DNA from 2 places in the Ramlibacter sp. G4-7 genome. Region 2 is predicted to be linked to the other one. Evidence: predicted binding sites of a transcription regulator. Region 2 holds the regulator's gene; the other holds the start of a gene.
The links. Region 2 encodes FNR, which switches genes on or off when oxygen is low (the NO sensors DNR and NnrR bind a similar motif). Its sites were predicted from a motif close to TTGATNNNNATCAA; they were not measured.
Positions count from the first base shown of each region.

Region 1: a site for FNR is predicted at 1,255-1,268, ahead of AC3EGR_RS22125 (universal stress protein). Genes of this name have one in related genera too.

Region 1 is NZ_JBYNTT010000020.1:56,763-60,157, forward strand. It holds gene AC3EGR_RS22120 (hypothetical protein) at 1-754, shown strand, start outside; gene AC3EGR_RS22125 (universal stress protein) at 764-1,198, opposite strand; gene AC3EGR_RS22130 (FHA domain-containing protein) at 1,435-2,046, shown strand; gene AC3EGR_RS22135 (hypothetical protein) at 2,062-2,754, shown strand; gene AC3EGR_RS22140 (DUF4382 domain-containing protein) at 2,945-3,395, shown strand, end outside.
Region 2 is NZ_JBYNTT010000002.1:307,557-310,951, reverse strand. It holds gene AC3EGR_RS04440 (ribose-phosphate pyrophosphokinase) at 1-701, shown strand, start outside; gene AC3EGR_RS04435 (chaperone modulator CbpM) at 712-1,080, opposite strand; gene fnr (fumarate/nitrate reduction transcriptional regulator Fnr) at 1,171-1,956, opposite strand; gene AC3EGR_RS04425 (response regulator) at 1,977-2,363, opposite strand; gene AC3EGR_RS04420 (universal stress protein) at 2,562-3,011, shown strand; gene AC3EGR_RS04415 (hypothetical protein) at 3,192-3,395, shown strand, end outside.

The DNA.
Region 1 (3,395 bases), on a different contig from region 2:
GCTGCCGCGGCTGCTGGCGCTCGCGGATGGCGAGCCCGTGAGCTTCCTGCGCGACGTGCAGTGCAGCGCCTCCGAGCTCGCGGCCTGCAGCCATTTCGAGGCCGTGTGCCGCAGCACCATCGGCCAGACGCGCGGCGACTCCAAGGCCACCATGGCCGCCTACCACCAGGAGCCACTGCATCCCACGGCGAGCCGGTGGGCGGTGCGGCTGCCGCAGCGCATCTTCCTGAGCAAGACGGTCGCCGGCCGCAGCCTGAGCCACGTCGACGAATGGACCGGCGAATACGTCCTGGGCGGCGACCTCGCGCAGGCGCTGCGCGCCAGCGGCCTGACGGGTTTCGAGCTGCGCCCCGTGCTGCATTTCAAGACGGGCGAGGGCCATGACGGCGGCCACCACCTCGTCGCGCGCGACCTGCTGCCGGCGGCGCTGGAGGACGTGACCACCTTCGAGACCTTCGACGACGGCCCGCGCCAGCCGTCCACGCCGCGGCGCTACGGCCTCCTGAGTTATGCGCAGGGCGCGCTGGAAAACACCCCCGACCTCGCCCGCACCGCCGAACCCTGGGGCGCCTGGCGCACACCGGCCTGGATCGTGCGGCAGACCGCGCGCGCGTGGTTCGAGGCGCAGCAGGTCAAGGGCTGGAAGTTCCAGCCGGTGCTGGCCGCAGGCAGCCGCCTGCACGCGGAGCACACGCAGCGCTGGCAGGACCTGCTCGGACGGCTGCAGGCCGCGGGCGCGAGCGTCGTCGCGTAGACGACGCTCCTATCGCACGACCAGGACGGGCACGGAGGACTGGGCGACCACCTTGCTCGCCACGCTGCCCAGCACCACCCGGGCGATGCCGCCACGACCGTGCGAGCCGACGACGACCAGGTCCGCTTCCGCCTGCCTGGCGCCCTCCAGGATGCCGGCGGCGGCGCCCACGTCCTCGGCGAGCCGCGGCTGGAAGGGCACGCCCGCCTGCTCGCACAGGGCCAGCACCTTGTTGTGGGCCACCGCGGCGTGCTGCAGGGCGGCCGACATGTAGGCCTGGAAGCCCAGCGGGTTGGTTTCGCCGATCCCGAGGTAAGGATAGGGATCGACCACGTACAGCGCCGTCAGGCGGGCGCCGTGCACCTTGGCGAGATCGACGGCCAGGCGCGCTGCGTGCTCGGACGCGGCGGAGCCATCGGTGGCGAGGAGGATGCGCTGGAACATGGGGGGACTCCGGCAAAGGCGTGCGGTGATCCTGCGCCACGTGCGCTGCCCGCCGCTTGACCTGCATCAAGGCGGGGCCGGACGCGCCGGCGCTGCCTTGCTTGCTGGCGAAACGTTCTCACCCCGTGCATGCCGGGCTTGCGCGTGCGGCCGCATGGCAGGGGTCCGACCGCTTGAAGCAGCCTCGCGCGCCGGTTAGCATGGTCCGGCCGCGGGTCGCGGTACGGAGACCGGTAATGCCGCAGCTGATAGCCACCGTCAAGGGCGTCGAGGTCAAGCACGTGTACCTGCACAAGGACCGCACGACGCTGGGCCGCAAGCCGGGCAACGACATCGTGCTGGACACGCTGGTGGTCAGCGGCCAGCACTGCGCGTTCGACCTCGTGGGCGTCGCCGACGTCTTCCTGCAGGACCTGGGCAGCACCAACGGCACCTACGTCAACGACCGCATGGTCAAGGAGCGCACGCGCCTGTCCGACGGCGACGTGATCGCGATCGGCCCGTACCGCATCCGCTACCTGCAGGCGAGCGAGGAACCCAGCGGCTTCGGCGGGACGCAGGCCTTCGCGCCCGACGGCCCGCAGCTGCACGCCATCTTCACGGTGGAGTCGGGTTCCTCCGCCGGCCTCGAGGTGCCGGTGGTCAAGGCCGTCACCACCTTCGGCAAGCCGGGGGTGTCGGTGGTCTCGGTCGCGCATCGCCGCGGCGGCTACTTCGTCACCCACCTCGGCGGCTCCAGTGCGCCGCTGCTCAATGGCCAGGCCCTGAGCAACGACCCGGTGATGTTGTCGGATCAGGACGTCCTCGACCTCGCCGGCACGCGCATGCGGTTCCAGCTGCGGGAATGAGGGTACGATGACCGCATGGGACTGATAGGACGCATTTTCGGCGGCAAGGGCGAGGGCGGCGCGGCTGGCCACTCCACGCAGTTCCACGAAAGCGAGCCGGATTCGTCCGGCGGCGAGGAAACGTCGCGCAACGCGCCGCGGCGCGAACTGCTCCAGGTGATCCTGCGCGACACCATGCGCAAGCACGGCATCCCCTCCGACTGGATCGACTGCCGCATGCTGTCCACGGTGAACAAGCTCGGTCGCCACGGCCTGCACGTGAACTTCATCGTCAAGCAGGCGCATGACCGCCTGCTGGCCTACGTGTTCGCCTTCCAGGACAACTTCGAGCGCGAGCTCGCCCGCTTCGACCCGCGGGCGCGCGACTGGCTCCTGAGCATAGGCTGGGAGTTCCAGGGCTTCAACGCGGCCGACATGCCGGACCCGCGCACCTGGGCGCAGAGCGGCCCGGCACCCTTGACCGCGATGCCGGGGCTGCAGCCGCGGCACGGCAAGGCCTTCGACCCCACGGAAGATCCGATGGCGGCGGACGCCGAAGGGCCCAAGAGCGAGGACGACGTGCAGCGCGACCTCGCTGCCCTGTTCGCGATCCGCGACCAGGCGATGGCCGATACTGGCGGGCGCGGTCGCCCCGCGGGGGACAAGGACTTCCAGGTCACGCAGCCCAACCCGGACGCGGGCGACACCGACCCGCACGGTTCCAGGTAGTAGAGCCTGCCCCTGTGGCGCCGTGGCCGCGCCCAGGTGTATCGGCCGGCAACGGCCACGCACACGGACGACCGACGATCCCCCTGCATGCACCGTTCGGGCATGGCGGCGTGCAAGGCGTTACTGCCCGACACGCGCCTCGCAGCGGCGCAGGCACCATCACCCGCGTTGTCAACCACGAAGGAAGTCGATGCAGGACAAGACGATGAAGCGCTGGATGCTGGCCGTGACGGCCGTGGGTGCGGCGGTGACGCTGGCCGCCTGCGGCGGTGGCGGCGGCAGCGGCGCCGGCGCGACGCCCACCGGCACGCTGCAGCTCTCGGTCACGGACGCCCCGGCCTGCTACGAGCACGTCCTGGTCAATGTCGCCAAGGTGCGCGTGCACATGAGCGACGACACGGGCACCAGCGACAGCGAGGGCGGCTGGCGCGACGTCGTGCCGCCGAATGCGCCGGTGCTGATCGACCTCGTCAACCTCACCAACGGCCAGCTCAAGGACCTGGGCAGCGCCGACGTGCCGGCCGGCAGCTACCACCAGCTGCGCCTGGTGCTTGCCGACACCGGCAACAGCGTGACGCCCGTGGGCGGCACGGCGCAGCCGCTGAAGACGCCCAGCGGCCAGCAAAGCGGCCTGAAGATCA
Region 2 (3,395 bases):
AGACGCTGCCGCTGCTGTTCGCCGCCGACGCCGCACGGGAGCTGGGCGCGCGCGAGCTGGGCCTGGTGGCGCCCTACCTACCCTACATGCGGCAGGACGAGCGTTTCCGGGCGGGCGAGGCGATCACCTCGCGCAGCTACGCGCGACTGCTGTCCTCGACGGTCGATTTCCTGCTCACCATCGACCCGCACCTGCACCGCCTGCCCAGCCTGGACGCGATCTACACGATTCCCACCCGCGTGGTCGCCGCGGCGCCGGCGATCGCCGCCTGGGTGCGGCGCGAAGTGGAGCGGCCGATCCTGGTCGGCCCCGACAGCGAGAGCGAGCAGTGGGTCGCGGACGTGGCGCGCCGGCTGGGCGCGCCGCACGTCGTCATGAGCAAGGTCCGCCGCGGCGACCGGGACGTGCAGGTGACGCTGCCCGAAGGCGCCGCGCACGACGGTCGCACCCCGGTGCTGGTGGACGACATCATCTCCAGCGGCCACACCATGGCGACCGCGGCGAAGGTGCTGCGGGAGGCGGGCTGGGCCCGGCCCTGGTGCGTGGGCGTGCATGCCTTGCTCGATCCCCCGGGGGTCGACATGCTGCACCGCGCCGGCATCGCGCGCATTGCCAGCTGCGACACGGTGCCGCACGCGACCAATGCCATCGCGGTGGCCCCGCTGCTGGCCGAAGCCCTCCGCGGGCAGCTGTCCGCCTGAAACGCGCGCGTCAGGCGTGCGGCTCGCGCCAGGGCGTAGGCCCCTCACGCGGCAGGGTGTGCGGGTGCGGGACGTGCACGTTGAGCGCGCGCAATTGATGCTCCAGCTGCGCGATGCGCTGCAGATAGCCCAGGAGCAGGCTGACGGTGAACAGGTCCAGGTCGTAATGGGAGTGCAGGCGCGCCGCCTCGAGCAGCGGGGGCACGCAGGCAGCACTGTACTCCCGGCTGCCGGGCCCCCCCATCGCCGGCACCAGCGAGCCGTATTCCACCAGTTCGTCCAGCTGCGCCGTGCTCATGCTGCAGATCAGCGCGAGTTCATCCTGGCCGATGCGGCGCAGCGGGTCGAGCCAGGTCAGGTCGGGAATTTCAGTGGCCATGGCAGGCCTCCTTCGCAGGAGTGGCGCGCAAGGCCGCGCGCGCACCGGCACAGCTTACGCCGTGCCGCGCCATCCAGGGGGCCGCCCCGATCACTGGACACGCAGGTCGAACGCGCGCTGCAGGCCCGCCAGGTCCGTGATCCGCACGTGCTTCTTGTCCACTTCCAGCAGGCGCTGCTGGGCGAAGGCGGAGAAAGTGCGGCTGACGGTCTCCAGTTTCATGCCCAGGTAGCTGCCGATCTCCGCCCGCGACATGCGCAGGTGGAATTCGCTCGCGGAGTAGCCGCGGGCCTTCATCCGTTGCGAGATGTTGAGGAGGAAGGCGGCCAGGCGCTCTTCGGCGTTCATCGACCCGAGCAGCATCATCAGGCTGTGCTCGCGCACGATCTCGCGGCTCATGAGACGGGAGATCACGTGCTGCAGGTCGACGCTGGTGGCGGCCAGTTCGCTCAGGTGGGCGTAGGGGATCGCGCAGATCTCGGCATCCTCCAGCGCCACGGCGCTGCTGGCGTGCTTGCCCGAGGCCAGGCCATCGAACCCGAGCAGCTCGCCGGCCATCTGGAAGCCGGTGACCTGCTCGCGCCCGTCCTTCAGGTTCAGGGTGGACTTGAAGGTGCCGCTGCGCACCGCGTACATGCACTGGAAACGGTCGCCCTCGTGGTACAGCGCCTGGCCCTCCTTGATCCGGCGGCGCGCGAACCTCAGGCCGTCCAGCCGCTCGACGTCGCTGCCCGTCAGGCCGCAGGGCAGGCACAGGTCCTTCAGGTGGCAGCTGGAGCACTGCGTCACCAGCGGCGCCGGCGTGCAGGCGGCGTCGCCGGCGTGCGCCCGGTCGATGAAGTGGATGGTGGCGACGGAAGCGGTGGCGGTGGTCATGTTCCCTCCTTCTGGCTTGTTCAATGGACCGCGTGCCGCCCTGCCGTTTCCACGGCACGGGCCAGCTGGTCGAATTCGGTGCTCTTGTCCAGGAAGCTCACGGCGCCCTCGCCCAGGTAGCGCTTGCGGTAGGCCGGGGCGGAGTTGTTGCTGAAGACGACGAAGGCGACCTGCGGGTCCGCCAGGCGCACGGCCTTGAGCACCTGCAATCCGCTGCCGCCTTCCAGCTGCACGTCCAGCACGACGACGTCGGGGTGGCAACGCAGGATGCCGGCGATGCAGCTCTCCGGCGTGGCGGCCTCGCCCACGATGGCGATGTCGGCCGCCCCGAGCAGCGCGTTGACGCGCTCGCGGATCTGCAGCGAATCGTCGGCGAGGAACACCTTGATGCAGCCGTTCGGGGTCATGCCTGCACTATGGGCATCCGGCCGGATTCGCGACATCGGAGCCGGCTGAATCGCTGGCTCGGAGGAGTCCGAATCGCCGCGGCGCGCGGGACTAGGGTCCCTAGGAATCGTCCTAGCCGCCTGGCTTGATCCGCATCAAGCGGTCGCGCGCTGCGTCGTCCCACCATGGGGGATCTCAATGCGAACGGAAGGCAAGCCATGTACAAGCGCATCCTCGTGCCGGTGGACGGCAGCGACACCTCGAACAAGGCCCTGGTCGCCGGCTTGCAGCTGGCGCGCGAGGGCGGCGGCCGCGTGCGGCTGGTGCACGTGCTCGATCCGATGGCTTTCATCAGCACCGGCTACGGGCCGGTGGTGGACTTGCTGGATGTCGGCAAGAAGGGGGCCGCCAAGGTGCTGGCCGACGCCCTGGAGATCGCCCGGGCCGCCGGCGTGCCCGCGGACACGAAGTTGCTGGACGCCCCGGGGGCGCGCATCGGCGAAGACATCGCGGCGGAGGCGCGGTCCTGGGAGGCCGACCTGGTGGTCGTCGGCACCCACGGTCGCCGCGGTGTGAGCCGGGTCCTGCTGGGAAGCGGGGCGGAGCAGGTTCTGCGCATGGCGCCGGTGCCCGTCCTGGCCGTCCGCAGCGACCCGCCGCCGGCCTGAGCCGACACCCGCCAGGCAAACGCACGCTTAGGTCGTATTGTTGACCTTCGGTTACGAATAGGTCGCCTTGCCCGGCGGCCTTCCGTGAAGTCCGTCACCTTGCCAGGCTTGTCAGCCCCGGCCGCCCGGCATACCTTTGGCAGGACCGGTCACAGGCCAATACAAGTCGGTGGGAACAACATGCGCTGGTTCAAAGGCACTCTGCGGCAAAGCATCTATGGCCTCCTGGGCAACCCCCTGGATCCGAGCGAGTCCGTGCTCGATTCGGGCACCGAGGACATCCGCGAAGCGATGCTGGCGCTGCTCACGCAAGCCGGCGGCCGGCAATTCGCCAACGTGACGCGCCGGGTGCGCTATGCCAGCGACGTCCAGGCGCTCTGGTAC